Regions from separate parts of the Brevibacillus sp. AY1 genome, predicted to be linked through region 2. Evidence: riboswitches for the same ligand, from Rfam matches in the RefSeq annotation. Region 2 holds a riboswitch; each other region holds the start of a gene.
The links. A riboswitch is a leader RNA that binds a small molecule or an ion and turns the genes downstream of it on or off. The one in region 2 is predicted to bind S-adenosylmethionine.
Positions count from the first base shown of each region.

Region 1: another riboswitch for S-adenosylmethionine. It lies ahead of JZI27_RS03545 (sugar ABC transporter substrate-binding protein); the one in region 2 lies ahead of JZI27_RS10155 (MetQ/NlpA family ABC transporter substrate-binding protein).
Region 3: another riboswitch for S-adenosylmethionine. It lies ahead of metH (methionine synthase); the one in region 2 lies ahead of JZI27_RS10155 (MetQ/NlpA family ABC transporter substrate-binding protein).

Region 1 is NZ_JAFLPN010000002.1:30,294-33,569, reverse strand. It holds gene JZI27_RS03550 (sugar ABC transporter ATP-binding protein) at 1-861, opposite strand, end outside; gene JZI27_RS03545 (sugar ABC transporter substrate-binding protein) at 932-1,948, opposite strand; SAM riboswitch class I at 2,058-2,174, opposite strand; gene JZI27_RS03540 (ATP-binding protein) at 2,372-3,276, shown strand, end outside.
Region 2 is NZ_JAFLPN010000009.1:34,139-37,414, forward strand. It holds gene JZI27_RS10150 (methionine ABC transporter ATP-binding protein) at 1-428, opposite strand, end outside; gene JZI27_RS10155 (MetQ/NlpA family ABC transporter substrate-binding protein) at 463-1,281, opposite strand; SAM riboswitch class I at 1,424-1,527, opposite strand; gene JZI27_RS10160 (DUF2294 domain-containing protein) at 1,757-2,110, shown strand; gene JZI27_RS10165 (ABC transporter substrate-binding protein) at 2,387-3,276, shown strand, end outside.
Region 3 is NZ_JAFLPN010000001.1:288,012-291,287, forward strand. It holds gene argS (arginine--tRNA ligase) at 1-270, opposite strand, end outside; T-box leader at 337-589, opposite strand; gene JZI27_RS01490 (hypothetical protein) at 632-1,126, opposite strand; gene JZI27_RS01495 (YjcZ family sporulation protein) at 1,270-1,371, opposite strand; SAM riboswitch class I at 1,578-1,677, shown strand; gene metH (methionine synthase) at 1,806-3,276, shown strand, end outside.

The sequences.
Region 1 (3,276 bases), on a different contig from region 2:
ACCTACGACACCGACGATCTCTCCTTCACGCACCGTCAAGTCAGCACCGCGAACCTTGCCGCCTTTTACCCCGGCAACCTCCAGAAGGGGCTCCCCCATCTCCACATCGACCTTCGGGAACTCCTCGGCAAAGCTTTTCCCCAGCATATGGCTTATCACTTCGTCCATGTCGGTTGCAGCGGTTTCCGTCGTATGCACCCGCTGACCGTCGCGCATGATCGTGATTCGGTCGCATATTTGAAAAATCTCCGGCAGGCGATGCGAAATGTAGATAATCCCGACTCCTGCCTGTTTCAGCTGCGCAATGATCTGAAACAGCCGCTCGCACTCCCGGTTGCTCAGTGGGGCCGTCGGTTCGTCGAATATGACGAACTTCGCCTTTTGCACAGTGGCTCGCGCGATCAGGATCAGCTGTTTCTCAGACAGCGTACATGCTTCTACCTGTTTTTTGACCGAGATCGAAAAGCCAAACTCGCGCAAAATGTCTTCCGCCTGTGAGTAGATTCGCGGCCACCGAATCAAATCCGTGCCTTTGGCTTGCACGAGCTGGTCCAGCAAAATGTTCTCTGCCACGCTCAAATAAGGGATCAGAGCGGTATCCACCTCCTGGTAGACACACTGTACACCCTGCGCTTTGGCATCCTGAGGCGAATGAATCTGCAGCTGCTCCCCATCGATCGAGATCGAGCCTTCGTCAGTCTGATACGCCCCCGTCAATATCTTCATCAACGTGCTTTTTCCAGCGCCATTCGCTCCCAGAAGAGCATGAACCTCCCCTGCCTTCACTTCAAAATCGACTCCTCGCAAAGCAGGCACACCGGAAAAAGCCTTGACGATTCCTTTCATTTGTAGAATCGACATCCCATTCACCCCCTAAATGGAAGATTCCCGTTGATGGATCAACGGGAATAACCAACCAGCACGATCCGCATTACTTGCCCCACTCAGTGATATATTGGGACAACTCTGCCATCGTTACTTTTTTATCCTTTGGCAAGTCATCCTGCTTGACCAGCAATGGATTCAGCTTCACACTGTCGGGAACCTCTTCCCCTTTGATTTTCTTGAAGACCGTTTCCGCGTGAATACGGCCAATGTTGGATGGATCGACGGCTGCTGTAGCTGCCCAAGGTGAGTTGTCTGCTTGCATCAGCTGCAGGTCCTCGTCACTCAGGTCAATTCCGTAAACCTTGATCTCCGTACGTCCTGCTTGCTGGATCGCGCGAGTCGCTCCTTTGGCGAATTCATCCCACGCTGCCCAGACAGCAGTGATGTCTCCCTTGTTCGGATATTGACGCAGGATCGCTTCCATCTGTGTCTGTGTATCTACTGCGGTATTGTTCGTCGCACTGCCGAATGCCGCGATTTCTTTGATATCTGGATATTTCTTCAGGAATTCCTCGTATTTCACCTGACGTTTTTCCATCGGTGCGAAGCCGGCCACCCAGATCTTCACGATGTTTCCTTTACCGTTGTGGTCACTCGCCAGTTGTTCCAGGCTCAGTTCAGCCAGCTTCTGGTCATCCTGCTCGACGACAGGCACTCCCGGAATGCTGATATCGGTGTCAAACAAGACGACTGGAATCTTTTTGTCGACTGCTTTTTGGGTTCCTTGCTGGAGCGCTTCCGCCGTTCCGTGGTCGATCAGAATGCCATCGAAGTTCTGGTTGACTGCCGCATCCAGATTGGACGCCATTTTCGCCAGATCCGTATTGGCGTTAAAGACAGTCAGCTCGCCGCCATGTTTCTCTACCTCTGCTTTTACGCCGCTGATGTATTGTGCCGAGAAGGTTCCGACATCCTGGCGCATCACCAAAGCGATCCGCTTTTTGTCTCCAGCTGCCGCATCTCCACCCTGGGATGTGCTACCAGCACCGCCTCCGCAAGCGGTCAATAACAAGGACAAACTCAATGCCAAAAAACTAATCCGACTAACATGCTTTTTCATATTGTTTTACCCCCTTTTGTCTGTTTACCTTGATCCAAAGAAGAGGCCTGAGCAATCAAAAAGCCCCTTTCTTTATATAAAGAAAGAGGCTTCAATCACAGATCTACGCCTCTTATCTTTCAGGTATGCGATCTACCTGTAGGAATTAGCACCTTGGTACGCCAATAACTCGTACTAGGTTGCCGGGCTTCATAGGGCCAGTCCCTCAGCCTTCTCTGGATAAGAGTAATTTACATATTCACAAGTGTAATTCAAGTTCTATAACAGAATAGTATTCAAGAATCACCTAGATGTCAACTTGGTTTTTTAAAAATTTGAGTTGTCTTTCAAACTGTACATTGCGTTTGTAAAAAAAGGAATTAATGTGAGTTTTGTCGAACTATGATGGCCAAATAGACTGAAAACCTCTGGTGGGGATGCGAATTGAGTCTTATCAAAGAAATTACTCTTCAGCTCTTTTTTGCTCTGATCCCTTTTGTTATGTACAACATTTATTACAGAGACAAGATGAGGAGCTACAGCTCGCTATTCATTCTGATTACCAGCTCGATCTCTTTGCTGCTGGCGATGACCTTTGCCTCCAGCGCCGTAGAGGGTTTAATTTTTGATATTCGTTACGTCATCATGTTTTTTGGACTTGTTTACGGAGGAATTCAGACAGGTCTGATTCTCCTTGTCGAATTCGTCATATACCGTCTTTATCTGGGCGGCGATGGAAAATGGGTCGCCTTGTTGATCTTAGTCGTTTCGTTTTCCCTCTCTCTGGTCTTTGCCAAAAAATATCGGACTTCTCAAAACAAAACTTCCATCATTCTAGTAGCCGGCATCGTCTTTTCAGCCCTTCCCATGCTGATGACCTACCTGTTCCTGCATTCCTTTTTTGTGCAAAACATCCCGTACCACGCGATTACCATTCCGCTGAAGAATTGTATCGGCATCTGGCTGCTCATGACCTTGTTCAGCAAGGCTGTAGAAGATAAAGAAATGTTCATCCGTCATGCCCAAAACGAGAAAATTACCACGATGAGTCATGTGGCTGCCTCTCTGGTCCATGAAGTGCGCAACCCGCTTACAGCCGTGAAAGGATTTTTGAAGCTGATCAAGGAGGCTCCCGATGACCTGCCCAAGGTGGAGCAGTATATCACGATCTGTCTGGACGAGGTAAAACGCACCGAGGCTATCCTGTCCGACTACCTCTCGATTTCCAAACCACTGTCAGAGAGGCATGAACGGATCGATCTGTCCGCCCAAATCACTACCATCCATGACGTCATGTTCCCTTTTGCCACCATGAATAATGTGGAGCTGGAGGTTCAAGCTCCCCAGAC
Region 2 (3,276 bases):
CCAGACAATTGAGAGGGATAGGAATGAGCCTTATCCTCCAGGCCGACGAGTCTCAGCAGATCCTCAACCTTCTTCTTAATGACATCTTTCGGTACCTTGTTCATGCGCAAAATCTCGGCTACGTTGTCAAATACATTATAGGAAGAGAGAAGGTTGAAGTGCTGAAAGATAATCCCGATCTTCTTGCGTGCCTGTCGAAGCTCTTTTTCCTTCAGCGACAGCATATCCTGACCGTTGACGACTACTGAGCCGCTAGTTGGCTTTTCGAGCAAGTTGATCGTACGGAGCAGGGTACTTTTCCCAGCTCCGCTAAATCCGATCACTCCGAAAATTTGACCTTTCTCTACGTTCAGTGACACGCCTTTCAAGGCTTCAACCTGTTTGTTTCCGACCTTGTACGTCTTATGGATCTCTGTAAGCTGAATCATCTATCCAGTCTCCTTGCTGTGCAAATTTCCTGCCTTACCAGGACGGGAGGACGGCTCCATCAAAGTGTTCGTCGATAAATTTCTTCACTTCTTCCGAACGATATGCTTCTACTAGTTTTTTGATAGCAGGGTTGTCTTTATTCGATTCATTCACTGCAATGACATTAACATAAGGAGAATCAGATGTCTCGGAGAAAATCGAATCTTTTTTTGGAGAGTAGCCAGCAGACATCGCGAAGTTGGTATTGATACTTGCGAGCTCTACGTTGTTCAGGGAGCGTGCCAGGAAAGCAGCTTCCAGTTCTTTAAACTCCAATTTTTTCGGATTTTCAATGATATCCAGAGGAGTAGCTTCGTTTCCTACGCCTTCTTTTAGTTTGATCAATCCTGCTGCTTCATATAGCAGCAATGCACGGGCGCGGTTTGTTGGATCATTTTGAATACCAACAACTCCACCTTCAGGTACATCAGCTACGTTTTTATGCTTGGTGGAGTAGAGACCCATTGGGAATGTAACCGTTTTGTCTACGACGACGATTTTTGTCTTGTGGTCAGCATTGAATTTATCGAGAAACGGAATGGTTTGGAAGCTGTTCGCATCCAGAGCACCTTTATCCAAGGATTGGTTTGGCTGCACGTAGTCATTGAATACGACAACCTCTACTTCCAAGCCTTTTGTTTGGGCAACTTCCTTGACTTTGTTCATGATCTCTTCGTGCGGTCCAGCGGTTACGCCTACCTTCACTTTAGTCTGTTCAGCGGCTGCTGGTGCTGCTTCTTGTTTGGCTCCGCAAGCGGTCAACAAGGAAGCTGCAAGCAACAAGGATGTAAGCAAAAATCCGGTCTTTTTCATAGTAAATTTCTCCCCTTTTTTTCTGTTAAATTCTATATGTTTAAAAAATTGAAGCCCATGACCAAGTGTGTCTAGCAATCAAAAAAACCTCTTCCCGAAAGAAGAGGTTATCATGCAACACGAATAAAAGTCGCTTATACCTCTCTTATCTTCCGGAAAATATCTCCGCTGGAATTGGCACCATATCCAATTGGATAGGTTGCCGAGGTTTCATTGGGCCAGTCCCTCTACCTCTCTCTATAAGAGATGATTACATATGAAGTTAAATTGACACTAATTCTTACTTGGATAGTTGGATTATATAGTTCTTATTTATATCTGTCAAACACTTTTTGTAAGTAAGTAAAGTCGTACGAAGTAGAGCATATTTATCAAGGAAATGAGCAAAATACGAATATTGAACTTGAAAACGACTATGATCATATGTATAATGGGGGAGTAAAAAAGCCTGACAATTACGCTTGCAGGTGATGTTATGACCATACAGGACAATAGCGACAGTAGAAAGAAACTGTCTCATATCTATAATGAGATAGCCAAAGAGTTGTTCGGTTTTGGGACAACTTCACTAAAGGTTACGATTGAGAAAAACCTGATTGCTTTTCAAGCCAAGCACCGACGCTCTCCAAGATCCGATGCGCTCGAAGGCGAGGCTCCTGCACTAAAGCTGGAAGTAGATTTTCGGATGTCGCTTCTCTATAAGAAAAGACTGCGGGAACGTTTGGAAGAAGAAATGGGTCTGCAGCTGGAAGCGATATTGCGTGATTATGACGCTACTACACAGTGGGCCTTTACCAATGTGATCTTGTCGGATTCCACCGAAAAATAAATAGTCAACATTCCTATCTGGGATTTTTTCTTTTGATTTATCTTAAGGGAAGACCCGGTCGGGATGAAACAGACGTACAATTCTTTCGTTTACGAAGAAAAGTGCTCTTGTTTAGAAGAAATTATCTATTCAAGGGTGCTTTTCTTTTGTTTATTTCCTTATTTTTCCTTATTGAAGGGAGTGATGCGGGAAAGATCATCGGTTCTTTGGAGAAAGTAAAGTAAGGGGTTCATGGAACAAACAATAAAGAGATAGGTTTGAATGGAGGACTTTTACATGAAAAAATTATTTACTTCTTTGCTCTCTGTATCCGCACTTTCTCTCGCGCTGGCCGGCTGTGGCAGTGCAGATCAAGCTCAACAGCCAGAGGGAAATGCTGCTGGTGAAGCTCCAAAAGGCGCCCCTGCAAAGCTGGTGATCTCGACATGGGGTTTTTCTGAAGACTTCTTCCGCAAAGAAGTATATGAGCCATTCGAAAAAGAACACAACGTGGAAATTGTCTTGGAAATCGGAAACAACGCAGAACGCCTGAACAAAATTCGCCAAGGCAACTCTGCTGTCGACCTGATCTATCTATCGGACTACTACGCGCAGCAAGGGATCGATGACGGGCTGTTCGAAACGATCGATCGCAGCCGTATTCCGAACTTGAATGAAGTCTATGATATTGCCAAAGCCCCACTCGGAGAAGAGTACGGACCGGCTTATACCATCGGTCAATTCGGTATCGCGTACAATCCCAACCTGATTCAATCCGAGATCAAATCCTGGAAAGATCTGTGGAGTGCTGATTTGACTGGCAAGCTGACTCTGCCGAACATCACTTCGACCACTGGTCCGATGATTCTGGATGCTGCATCGCAAGTTTCAGGCAGCGCGACATTCAACGAAGACCAAGCATTTGCCAAAATGAAAGAAATCAACAGCGGAGTTGTCAAATACTACGATAAAACCTCTGAGTACGTGAACATGTTCAGCCAAGAAGAGATCGCAGTAGGACCGATCATGGAAATGTACTTCAAGGATATCCAGGCAGCTGTTCCAGAAGCGAAATTCGTTTCTCCTGAAGAAGGCGGCTACGCGGTCATGAATACCGTCAATATCGTCAAAGGCAGCAAAAACAAACAACTGGCTGAAGACTTCATCAACTACCAACTGAGCAAGGA
Region 3 (3,276 bases), on a different contig from region 2:
CTGATCCAAAAAGAGGTTGACGTATGGGCCGACAGCCTTTACTTCCTTCAATGGTGCGCCACTGATTTGTTCAGTCAGCTCTGCAGCGATCATGGGAGGTGCTTTGCGCAGTGCTTTCGCTAATTGAAAGCAAGGGAAGGCGATATCGCCCATCGCCGGATTTGGTGGGGTTTCCAGCATGTTATAAACGTTTTCTTTGGTCAGCGAGTCCACGCCGAGGTGAACCAGGGCGGAAGCAATTTTCTCCGCCACTTGATGCTTGTAGCTCATTTTTTGATACTCCTTTCACTTGTGAAGGTGTGATCCGCAAATAAAAAAACCCCTGCGTCTCCTGAAAAAAGAGACGAGAGGTTATGCTCCCGCGGTGCCACTCTTGTTGTTTTTGCTATCCTGTCAGAGGCCAGCAAAAACCGCTTGATCTGCGATAACGGGCAGTACCGGCATGTCCCTACGCGATCTGCGTAAGGAACGCAGATTTTCAGGCAGCATCTCCAAGGGGCGTTTCCTCACATGGTCCGCATCGGGCTTGCACCTTCCCCGACTCGCTTCAGCTTCACACATGGAGTACTTTCCTTATCAACGATTCATCCTTATCTATGCATTATAGCCAAAAAAGACGAGCATGTGCAACTTACTCTTCTGGCTTTTTAAGGATTTGATCCAATTTTTGAAAATACTCGCGCGTCAGCTTTTCTTTTTCTTCAGCGCTCAGGTTTTCCGTGTTCATCCATTGATTCTTGAACGTTTCCAGCTGCTCCAGCATCGCAAGCTCAGCCCTGGCCTCTTCCTCCAGATCGTAATTCTCGGAGGGATCGAAGGGAATCAAGCGGTTGTCATTACCACTGCGCAAATAAGGTTTGCGCCAGTTGTCGGGAAAATGATAAGATTGCTCACCGAATAACAGTCCGAGAACGTCGTCGGATTCGACAGGCAGGAAGTGGTCGTGCTCGTTGCGTCGACCTCCCTCAACCAGGTTGATATGGACAAGGAAGTAGCGCAAATAATGCTGCTGGGTCTCACGATGCTTCACAATGCTATAAGTCTCGAATTCACTTTGTTCGAGTACTTTAATATTTTCCAATGCAGAGATAAATGCATCCTTTTCTTGGGGAAGTAGTGTATCCACTTAGGGTTCGCTCCTTTGTTGTCCTTCGTTCCCCATCATAGCAAATCACGATAACACTGACAATCAAGCGGGTGCTTGACGTTACATGTGAAAAAAGAGCCTGAAGAAGTCTTCAGGCTCTTTTAGCTATTCTGTCTGATGGCCTAGCAGTCGTCAGAGCACCCAACGATGACCAGCAGGATAAACAGAACGAGCACGATTGCGAAGGCTTCACCAAAAAAGCCGCTGCTGTAAGAAGTACTCATGTTTGTTTTCCCTCCTTTCCGTTATGCTCTAGTCTATACACGAACGCGGAGGTTGGCGTGGGCGAATGACCAGTTGCCGGAAATTTGGGCGCGATCTTGAAGCGTCAATGAAAATAGACAAATTGTTGATTGACGCCATGCAAGGGGGGTGATAAGATACTTTCAAACGTCATACAAAATTCCAAATAATTGAATAGCATGTACAACTCTTATCCAGAGAGGCAGAGGGACTGGCCTGATGAAGCCTCGGCAACCGGTAAAACCGGTGCCAATTCCAGCAAAGCTTTTTGCTTTGAAAGATAAGAGGATGGTTCAAGCGCATAAGCTATCTCGCGGACAAATCCTCTCCTTTCACAAGAAGAGGATTTTTTTATTTGCATGTAAAATCGTTCGTCAAAAAGAACTACCGATACAGGGGAGAAGGAGCAAGCCAAATGAAACCTACTTTTCGCGAACAGCTTTCCCAGAAAATTTTGATACTGGACGGTGCTATGGGCACGATGCTGCAGCAGGCCAATCTGTCTGCAGAAGATTTTGGCGGGGATGAGTACGAGGGCTGTAATGAATTGCTGAATTTGACCAGACCGGATGTGATTCGATCCATCCACGAAACGTATCTGGAGGCAGGAGCAGATATCGTCGAGACAAATACCTTTGGTGCTACTTCGGTGGTGCTCGCTGAATATGACGTAGCGGATAAAGATCTGGAGATCAACATCGAGGCTGCCAGACTGGCAAAAGAAGCGGTCGATCGCTATTCCACTCCTGAGTGGCCCCGTTATGTGGCAGGGTCCATGGGGCCAACGACGAAGACGCTCTCGCTGACCGGAGGGGTAACCTTCGATGATTTGGTCGAATCGTATTATCGCCAGGCAAAAGGATTGCTGCTGGGTGGAGTCGACGTGCTTTTGCTTGAGACCTCGCAGGATACTCTCAACGTCAAAGCGGGCGGTATCGGGATTCGTCAGGCCTTTGCGGAGCTGGGTCAAGAAGTGCCGGTGATGCTGTCCGGGACGATCGAGCCGATGGGTACTACCTTGGCTGGACAAAACATCGAAGCCTTTTACTTCTCTCTGGAGCATCTGAAGCCAGTCTCCGTAGGTCTTAATTGTGCGACTGGTCCTGAATTCATGCGCGATCATTTGCGTACACTCTCTGGCTTGGCTCAATGCGGCGTGAGCTGTTATCCCAATGCCGGGCTGCCAGATGAAAACGGACATTACCACGAGACACCACAAGGACTCGCTGCCAAAATGCGGGCTTTTGCCGAGCAGGGCTGGCTCAACATCGCAGGTGGCTGCTGCGGAACGACCCCCGATCACATCCGGGCCATGGCAGACGCGCTGAAGGACTGCAAGCCTCGTACGCAAGTAAGCGAACCTGTCAGTGCTGTATCCGGTATTGACGTCGTTTACGTAGAAGACGATAACCGTCCGTTGCTCGTCGGAGAACGTACCAACGTGATTGGTTCCAAGAAATTCCGCGATCTGATCGCGGCAGGGCAGTATGAAGAAGCATCTGATATTGCCCGAGCCCAGGTGAAGCGTGGAGCTCACGTAATCGATATTTGTCTCGCAGATCCGGACCGGGATGAATACGCCGATATGGAAAAATTCCTCCAATATATTATGAAAAAAGTGAAAGCGCCATTGATGATCGACTCCACAGATGCCAAGGTCATGGAGCTGGGATTGCGTTATTCGCAAGGAAAGGCCATTCTCAACTCCATCAATCTGGAGGATGGACTGGAGAGATTTGAAGAGGTTGCTCCCCTGATTCATAAATACGGTGCAGCCGTTGTCGTTGGGACCATCGAGGAAGCTGGAATGGCTGTTACACGCGAAAAAAAGCTGGAGGTAGCCAAGCGCTCGTACGACCTGCTGGTAAATCAATATGGGGTCAACC